2 regions of the Paenarthrobacter sp. MSM-2-10-13 genome follow, and region 2 is predicted to be linked to the other one. Evidence: predicted binding sites of a transcription regulator. Region 2 holds the regulator's gene; the other holds the start of a gene.

Region 1 (4,058 bases), on a different contig from region 2:
GTCCCGTTTCATGGACCAGTCCGGGCCGCCCTTGATGCCCGCATGGCCCAAACCGATGGAGCCCCGGCCATACCGCTTGCTGACTTGCTCCAGCAAGGGGCCTATGCCCCGCTCTTCATGCGGGTTCTCGAAGATTTCCAATGGTTTCTGATTGCCGCTGGGGCGAAGGTCAGTGACCATGATCCCGGCTTTGGCGTACCTGACGCCTTCCTGGATCCTGGGAACCAGAGCGTGTGCGGCCTTGGTCAGCAGAACGGGGTCCGAGGTTGGCATAGGTAGTTTGACGTTGACAGTGGGGAACGATTTGTCGTTGGGGTTGTAGACCGATGTTGCAGCAAAGGCAGTCAGCAACTTGGCCTGAAGATCGTGCTTGGCCAGCCTGGCACTGGCCATCTGACCGTAAACGCTGAGCACCTGACGTAACTCCGCGGCCGTGGTGATCGGCGTGGAGAAAGACCGGGAGAAAATCAGTTGGTCCCGCCCGATTCGTTCTTCCTCCATGGGGATGCAGGGCGTGCCTTGCAGTTCCAAGACAGTGCGCATCATGACGATGGAGAATTTATCCCTCAACGCCACAGGGTCGGCCCGGACCAGGTCCAGGATGGAGAAGATCCCCATCGCGTTCAGGCGTCTTGTGAGCCGGGTGGCGACGCCCCAGATCTCGATCACGGAGAGCCGCGCCATGAGTGCCTCGCGTTGGGCCTGCGGGACGGAGTCCCAACGGCACACACCGTTGAAGGCCGGATTATGCTTGGCCCACTTATTGGCGAGCTTGGCGAGAGTCTTAGTGCGCGCGATCCCTACGCAAACGGGAACCCCCACATGCCGTTGGCAGGCAACCTTGATGGTTCGCCCCAATTCCAGCAGGTCATCCGGTTGCCCCTTCACTCCCAGGAACGCCTCATCAATGGAGTACACCTCCTGCCATGCTGAGTACCGGGCCAGGAGCTCCATGACGCGCGAGCTGATGTCTCCATACAGTTCGTAGTTGCTCGACAGGGCTATCAATCCCCATTCCTCGGCCCGTGGCGCGAGCTTGAACCATGGCTCCCCCAGGCCGATTCCCAGCTTTTTTGCCTCGGGCGACCGGGTCACGGCGCAACCGTCGTTGTTGGACAGCACTATCAAAGGCTTGCCCTCCAGCGCAGGGTTGAAGGCCCTCTCCGCCGAGGCGTAGAAGCAGTTGATATCCACATGGGCAATCTCCTGCATGCGGTGCATGAGCGCTGGCTTGGACATTTCCATCCCTAAATCGGCATTAGCACGCGAGCCGCCGTTTCAGTGCACGACACGCCGCGCATTCGAACATATATTCGAATACTTCTACTGTACCTTCGGGCCCCGACAAGAAAACATCCCGCCCACCGGATTGTGGAAAAGTCCGGGCAGACGGGATGCCGGTGGTACGGAAATCCAGGTAGATGGCCCCCGTGGCCAAGCCTTCCCCGAGGGCCGCCAGCGTGGGGAAGAGGATGCCCAGGAGGGCGTCGGCGACCCAGAGGGTGCGAAGCCCTACCGGCTGGATTCAATCAAATGTGATGCAGGCACGTTGTGGCTACGCCCCAAATGGTCAGCTCCGACATCGCGGGCACTCGAATGTCCGGATACTTGGGATTGTCCGCCTCCAGCACCACTCCCGACGGCGTGACGCGCAGCCTTTTGATGGTCAACTCACCATCAAGGACAGCAACGACGACGGACCCATCCTTGGGCTCCAGTGCCCGGTTAACGATCAACTCATCCCCGTCACTGATCCCGGCACCCTCCATGGACTGACCCGTCACCCTCACCACGAACGTGCTGGTGACATCCTTGATCAGATGCTCATTGAGATCAATCCGACCATCAAAATAGTCCTGCGCAGGCGAGGGATATCCCGCCGCCACAGGAATAGGTGCCAACAGTACTGACATCAGGGATAAGCCCGCATCTATCACGCGGGGGCCGACTATCACGCCCACAACACACCTTTATTCGAATATATGTTCGATAATTCAGTGTACAGCGGACCCCAGACATCCTGTCCATTCCGCTTCGCTCGGCACCTCAGGGCGATGGTTTCTCGCGGTGAGACGAATGACGAGTATTTTGAGGGAAGATCAAGCGAACAACTTCTGGCACGAACACATAGGAGAGCAATGACCGACCGGACCAGGCAACTCGGTGGCGCGCTTAGCGCCGACATCACACGCATGGTCAAGGAACGCTACCCGGATGAGCTGGCCCACGCCCAGGCCGTACACGCACACTCCGAGAAGTTGGTTCTCGGGTTTATGGTGTCCTCTGTCGCGCTGTGGTTCCTCGGTCCGGCCCTGCTTCTGAACGGTCTCATCAGCCCGGCGATCGCCATCGTGGTGCCCGGACTGCTGACCCTCGCGTTCCTCACGATCGTGCTCATCGCCATCGCCCGGAACAGGGCTGCCTCGCGACCCGTGGTTGAGTACGCCAAGCAGCTGGGTCATAAGGTCACCAGTGTCACCAAAAAGGGAATAACGGTTGCTGTTCCGAAGGGCGTTGTCAACGTGCCCGAGGAGTTCCGCCAGACACGCAAGGTCACGCGCCAGCGGTAAGGCAAGTGTCAGCGGCGCCGACCTTAGCGTCCTCGACGCCCTGTACTCAGGCAAACCACGGCCGTGGGGGCCGCTAACGCGCGGAGCGGCTGTCGCGTGGGATCAGCCACTCTTGACGGTGACGTCATAGGAGAAAGGCTTCGGTATGACGCCCGGCCAGGAACCGTCTTTCTTGAACAGGGAGAGGTTCCGTGCCCCCTCCGGGTCCTCAGCACTGAGCGGGATAATCACGGTGTTGTGCTCCGAGGGCGTGGAAGTTTGCGGGCTGAGCCAGGCCGAGCCCACGGCTGCGGCTGTGAGGTCGAAGAATGGCTCGCCGTCGGCGGTGCTCGCAGAGATCTGGATCTGCGTGTTGGGCATATAGCCCTCGCCCACAGCCCACACGTTGCGGACGATGTAGTCGATGAGCAAGTCGCCGTAGGTGACGGTGTACCCGGGCTCAATGTCGAACGCCACCGCGTAACCGGTGTTGCCCTTCACATTAGGTGGGCCTCCGCCCGCAAAGTCGGTAACGGAAATCCCGGGAATAGCGTCGATGGCCTCGCGGGCTTCAGCAATGGTCTGCCCGGTGTCCGCGTCGTGCGGAATGGATGGGGGGTCCTGTTCGGGCAGTGGCGCCGGCGCGTTGCATGCCGTCAGGAAAGAAACGATCACGGCGACCATGGCAGCCCTGGCCACAGCTCGGAGGGAACGGGTCATGACCCTATTATGTTGGGTCGATACCGTACGTGCGTGACCAACCCGGTCCCGCGCACCCCGGTCTGCTCAAGCGTCAGGTTCCCCACGTCGTCGAGCAATCGCTCCCCGCCACCAAGAATCATGGGTGAAATGTGCAGCCGCAACTCGTCCATGAGCCCGGCTGAAAGGTACTGGCGGGCTGTCTGCGCTCCCCCGGCAATCGCTACATCTTTGTCCGCAGCCGCTTCCCGGGCCTGCGCCAACGCCGATTCAATGCCGTCGGTCACAAAGTAAAAAGTTGTGCCGCCCTCCATCTCCAGCGGCTCGCGACGGTGGTGGGTCAGAACGAATACGGGGGCGTGATACGGAGGTTCATCGCCCCACCAACCCCGCCATTCCTTATCCCACGCCGCCGGTCCGGGTCCTGCGAACATGTTGCGTCCCATGATGAAGGCCCCTGCCGCCAGGATCGCCTCAATCTCGGGTGCGTTCGCCTCCGGCTCCTCGAACATCCATCTGTGCAGGAGCTCTGCGCCGTCGCCCAACGGTTCCTCCAGCCGCTGGTTGGGACCGGCAACATATCCGTCCAGGGAAACAGTCAGATCGCACGTGACGTGGCTCATGCGTCCATCATGACATCTGCACTATCACCGCTCCAGACGGGCATTGAAGCCGGCCCGGCGGGACCCACATGTGACGCACGTTATTACCGGCCGGTAAACACCACGCTACGGATAGGCCCTAGATGGCAACAGCGGCGAAACACCCGCGAAAAACCGGCCCCCTACGCTGATGAACAACAGCAGGTCA
Region 2 (4,058 bases):
CAGCTGCACGCAACGCGCGGGCAAAGGCTTTGAACTGGGCCTCAACGATGTGGTGGGGGTCGCGGCCGGCCAGGACGTTCATGTGGAGGCAGATTCCGGCGTGAAGCGTAATTGCTTCAAAAACGTGACGGGTCAACGATCCCGTGAAGTGTCCGCCGATCAGGTGGTATTCCTGTCCGGCCGGCTCGCCACCGTGCACCAGGTAGGGTCGTCCGGAAACATCAACGACGGCGTGCGCCAAGGCTTCGTCCAAAGGAACCGTGGCTTCACCAAAGCGACGAATACCGGCTTTATTGCCCAGTGCCGTTCGGAGGACCTCGCCGAAGGTAATGGCGACGTCTTCCACCGTGTGGTGGGCGTCAATGTGGGTGTCGCCAGTAGCTTTGACGGTCATGTCAATCAGGGAATGCTTGCACAGAGCCGTCAGCATGTGGTCGTAGAACGGAACCGAAGTGCTGATATCCGAGACGCCTGAACCATCCAGGTTAATCTCCACCAGGACCGAAGACTCACTGGTGGTGCGCTCCATGCGCGCGGTGCGGGCAGCGGTCGGCGCGGCGCCGGTTTCGCTCATTGGGACATCCTTATACACGGAGGGGTGGGTTAGGTCTAGGAACAAGTTTAGGCGTGGTGCGGCGCGGTGCCGTCCAGCAGGGCTTCCAAGGCCTCCAGGAACGCAGTCGTTTCCGGCTCGGTTCCAGCGGTGACACGCAAATGCCCCGGGATACCGACGTCGCGAATCAACACGCCGGCGTCCAGCAGGCCCTGCCAGATAGTGTGTGGATCCTCCAGTCCCCCAAAGAAGACGTAGTTGGAGTCCGAAGCAGCAGGCTGGAGGCCCATGCGGAGCAGTTCAGTCACAATCCTGTCGCGCTGGACCTTGATGTCCTCGACGTCGGCCATGAGGGCTTCGCGGTGATTCAGCGCAGCGAGGGCCGTTGCCTGCGTCACGGCAGAGAGGTGGTATGGGAGACGGACCAGCCTGATGGCGTCCGTGACTTCCGGGGCTGACGCCATGTATCCGAGCCTGGCGCCCGCCAAAGCGAATGCTTTGCTCATGGTGCGCGAGACGATCAGACGCTCGCGTCCGGGCAACAGGGTCAGGGCGCTCGGCGTGTTGTCGTGTGCGAACTCGTGGTAGGCCTCATCCACGATCACCATGGCCTGGCTGGCTTCGCCGGCCTCGTAAACAGCCTCCACGACGTCCAATCCCAAGCCCGTACCTGTGGGGTTGTTGGGCGAGCACAGGAAAACGATGTTGGCGCCCGTTTCCCGGACCTGAGCAGCGGCCGATTCGGCGTCCAGCCCGTAGTCGTCCGCGCGGACTCCGCGGACATACTCGGTGTCAGTGCCACTCGCGAGCAGGGGGTACATGGAGTACGTGGGAGGAAAGCCCAATGCCTTGCGGCCGGGTCCACCAAAGGCTTGGAGGATCTGCTGCAGGACCTCGTTGGATCCGTTGGCCGCCCAGATGTTGTCCGGGGAAAGCCCGTGGCCAAGGTACTCGGCCAAGGCTTCACGAAGTTCGGTGAACTCCCGGTCCGGATAGCGGTTCAGCCCGGTGGCCGCAGCGGCCACGGCCTCAGTGATGGCGGCTTGGACATCTGCGGGGACGCCATGAGTGTTTTCGTTGACGTTGAGCAGGATCGGTACATCGAGCTGCGGTGCGCCATAGGGGCTCAATCCACGCAGGTTGGTCCGAAGGGGAAGTCGGTCAAGTCGCTCAAGCTGGTCACTCACCAACCCAGTTTAAGGGGCGGCCGGGACTGCCGACTAACTGTGACGCCCGACCCTTGATTTCTGCGGGTGCCGAGGGATCAGTTTGCAGGGACGAACAGCTGCTGGCCGGGCAGGATGCGGCCGCCCCGGAGGTCGTTGAGCTGGATGATCTCGGCGATGACGTCGCGGGGGTCACGCTCGGGAGCGGCAGCGCCGGCGATGCCCCAGAGGGACTGACCTGGCTGGACTGTAACAGTGACGGCAACAGGCGGACGCAGTTGGGACTGCGAGTCGGCTGCCTTGGCCGGGGAGTTGATAAATCCGGCAAGACTCAGCAACGCTGCAACCAACAGCATGGCCGGGATGCCGAAGAAGACGATCCGTCCCCTTCGGGTCAGGCGCAGGCGAGCGGGTGCCTGGGTCGTACGGAAATCAGCGAACGTAGTGACTGCGGACATGAGCTGAGCCCTTCTGAGCTATTGCCACGCTCCGGGATGCCCGGTGCCTGGCTGCCAATTCTTTGTGTTCCCCTGGGCCTGCCCCGGATGTTCGAACGCTTTGTTCGAACATCCAGCTTCAGCATCAGGTTTATAGAACACATATTCGAACCTTGCTATGACATTTTTAGCACTTATCAACGAACGGTGTCGAGACTCGCTAGAACAAATGTTTGATAAACGCCTGTGCCTGCCCTACGTTTGAGTGAAGAAGCAGCACTGTTTCAGTGGAACAGGAGGGTCTGACATTTTTTGCAGACCTGACACCCCTGGCCCTCATCAGGGCGGAATGGAAAGGCATTGGCGAACATGGCAGCGAAAGCCACAGGCGGAGGGGCACCCCTGCGGAGCCAACAGCCTCAAAAGAGTCCCAAAAGCCTGACCGTCCGGCAGAAAAAGATCCTGGAGACCATCCAGAGGTCAGTCAATGACAACGGCTACCCTCCCAGCATGCGCGAAATCGGCGACACCGTGGGTCTGGCCAGTTTGTCCAGCGTCACGCACCAGTTGTCCCAATTGGAGAAGCTCGGCTACCTCCGCCGGGACCCCAAGCGTCCCCGCGCCATGGAAGTGCTGATGCCCCTAACCCTTGATGGCGGGCCCATCCCCGGTGTGGACGCTCCGACCACCCTTCGCAGCGCCGGTGGCCTGGCCGTCACCGAGCTAGCCAGCGCCAGTGATACCGCCATGGTCCCCTTGGTGGGGCGCATCGCGGCAGGTGGACCGATCCTGGCTGACCAGACGGTGGAAGACGTGCTTGCACTCCCACGGCAACTCGTGGGGCATGGCGAACTGTTCATGCTGAAGGTGGCCGGCGATTCCATGATCGATGCTGCTATCTGTGACGGCGACTGGGTGGTGGTCCGGCGACAGAATGATGCCATCAACGGCGACATCGTTGCCGCCCTGCTGGATGATGAAGCAACCGTGAAGACTTTCCGGCAGCGGGACGGTCACACGTGGCTGCTCCCCCAAAACACCCAGTACGAGCCCATCCTCGGAGATCAGGCCACCATCATGGGCAAGGTCGTCTCGGTACTGCGCTCTCTTTAAGCGCTCACGCCCTTTAAACGCAGCTTCCCGTGGACACCAGCAGGTGTTCACGGGAAGCTGTGCATTACGGGGCTTTAGCCGAGCCCAGACGTTCCAGAACGCCTCGAACCACCGACCGGTCCGTGGTGGCCCAGAACGGCGGCAGGGCGGCACGTAGAAAGCCCCCGTAGCGCTCGGTCGAAAGCCTGGAGTCGAGTACCGCGACCACCCCTTTGTCTCCCGTCGAGCGGATCAGTCGGCCAGCGCCCTGCGCCAGCCGAATGGCAGCGTGCGTGGCTGACACGGCCATGAAACCGTTCCCGCCCGATTGGGCAACCGCCCGGGAACGGGCAGTCATCAGGGGATCGTCAGGACGTGGGAAGGGAATGCGGTCAATAACCACCAGTCGGCATGAGCCACCCGGAACGTCTACCCCCTGCCACAGGGACATGGTTCCGAAGAGGCACGTATCTGGCTCGTCCGCGAATTGCTTCACCAGGGCCGCCATGGTGGATTCTCCCTGACAGAGAATGTCCACATCCAGCCGGAGCCGCATGGCATCGGCGGCTTCTTCGGCAGCACGCCGCGAGGAGAACAGGCAAAGCGCTCCGCCCCCGGACGCCCGGATGAGGTCTTCCAATTCGTCCAGCGCCTCCGGCGAAGTACCGCGGCCCGGTTTGGGCAGGTGCTTTGCCACGTATAGAACACCCTGTTTGGGATAGTCGAAGGGCGATCCCACATCAATGCCCGTCCAGCTCGGCGCGCCGTCTCCAATCAGGCCAAGACCACCCGCGGCGGGCTCGAAGGCCG

The links. The regulator LexA, encoded in region 2, represses DNA repair genes until DNA is damaged. The targets are predictions, from matches to a motif close to TCGAACANNTGTTCGA.
Region 1: the regulator LexA is predicted to act here: its motif matches at 1,302-1,317, upstream of HAV21_RS08535 (Y-family DNA polymerase).

What each region holds. Positions count from the first base shown of each region.
Region 1 covers NZ_JAAOXO010000003.1:36,750-40,807, forward strand. Annotated here, with positions in the region: gene HAV21_RS08535 (Y-family DNA polymerase) at 1-1,239, opposite strand, end outside; gene umuD (translesion error-prone DNA polymerase V autoproteolytic subunit) at 1,530-1,961, opposite strand; gene HAV21_RS08545 (hypothetical protein) at 2,139-2,570, shown strand; gene HAV21_RS08550 (hypothetical protein) at 2,673-3,269, opposite strand; gene HAV21_RS08555 (dihydrofolate reductase family protein) at 3,266-3,871, opposite strand.
Region 2 covers NZ_JAAOXO010000013.1:43,836-47,893, forward strand. Annotated here, with positions in the region: gene hisB (imidazoleglycerol-phosphate dehydratase HisB) at 1-574, opposite strand, end outside; gene HAV21_RS19405 (histidinol-phosphate transaminase) at 622-1,740, opposite strand; gene HAV21_RS19410 (LysM peptidoglycan-binding domain-containing protein) at 1,818-2,177, opposite strand; gene lexA (transcriptional repressor LexA) at 2,526-3,269, shown strand; gene HAV21_RS19420 (ATP-dependent DNA helicase) at 3,334-4,058, opposite strand, start outside.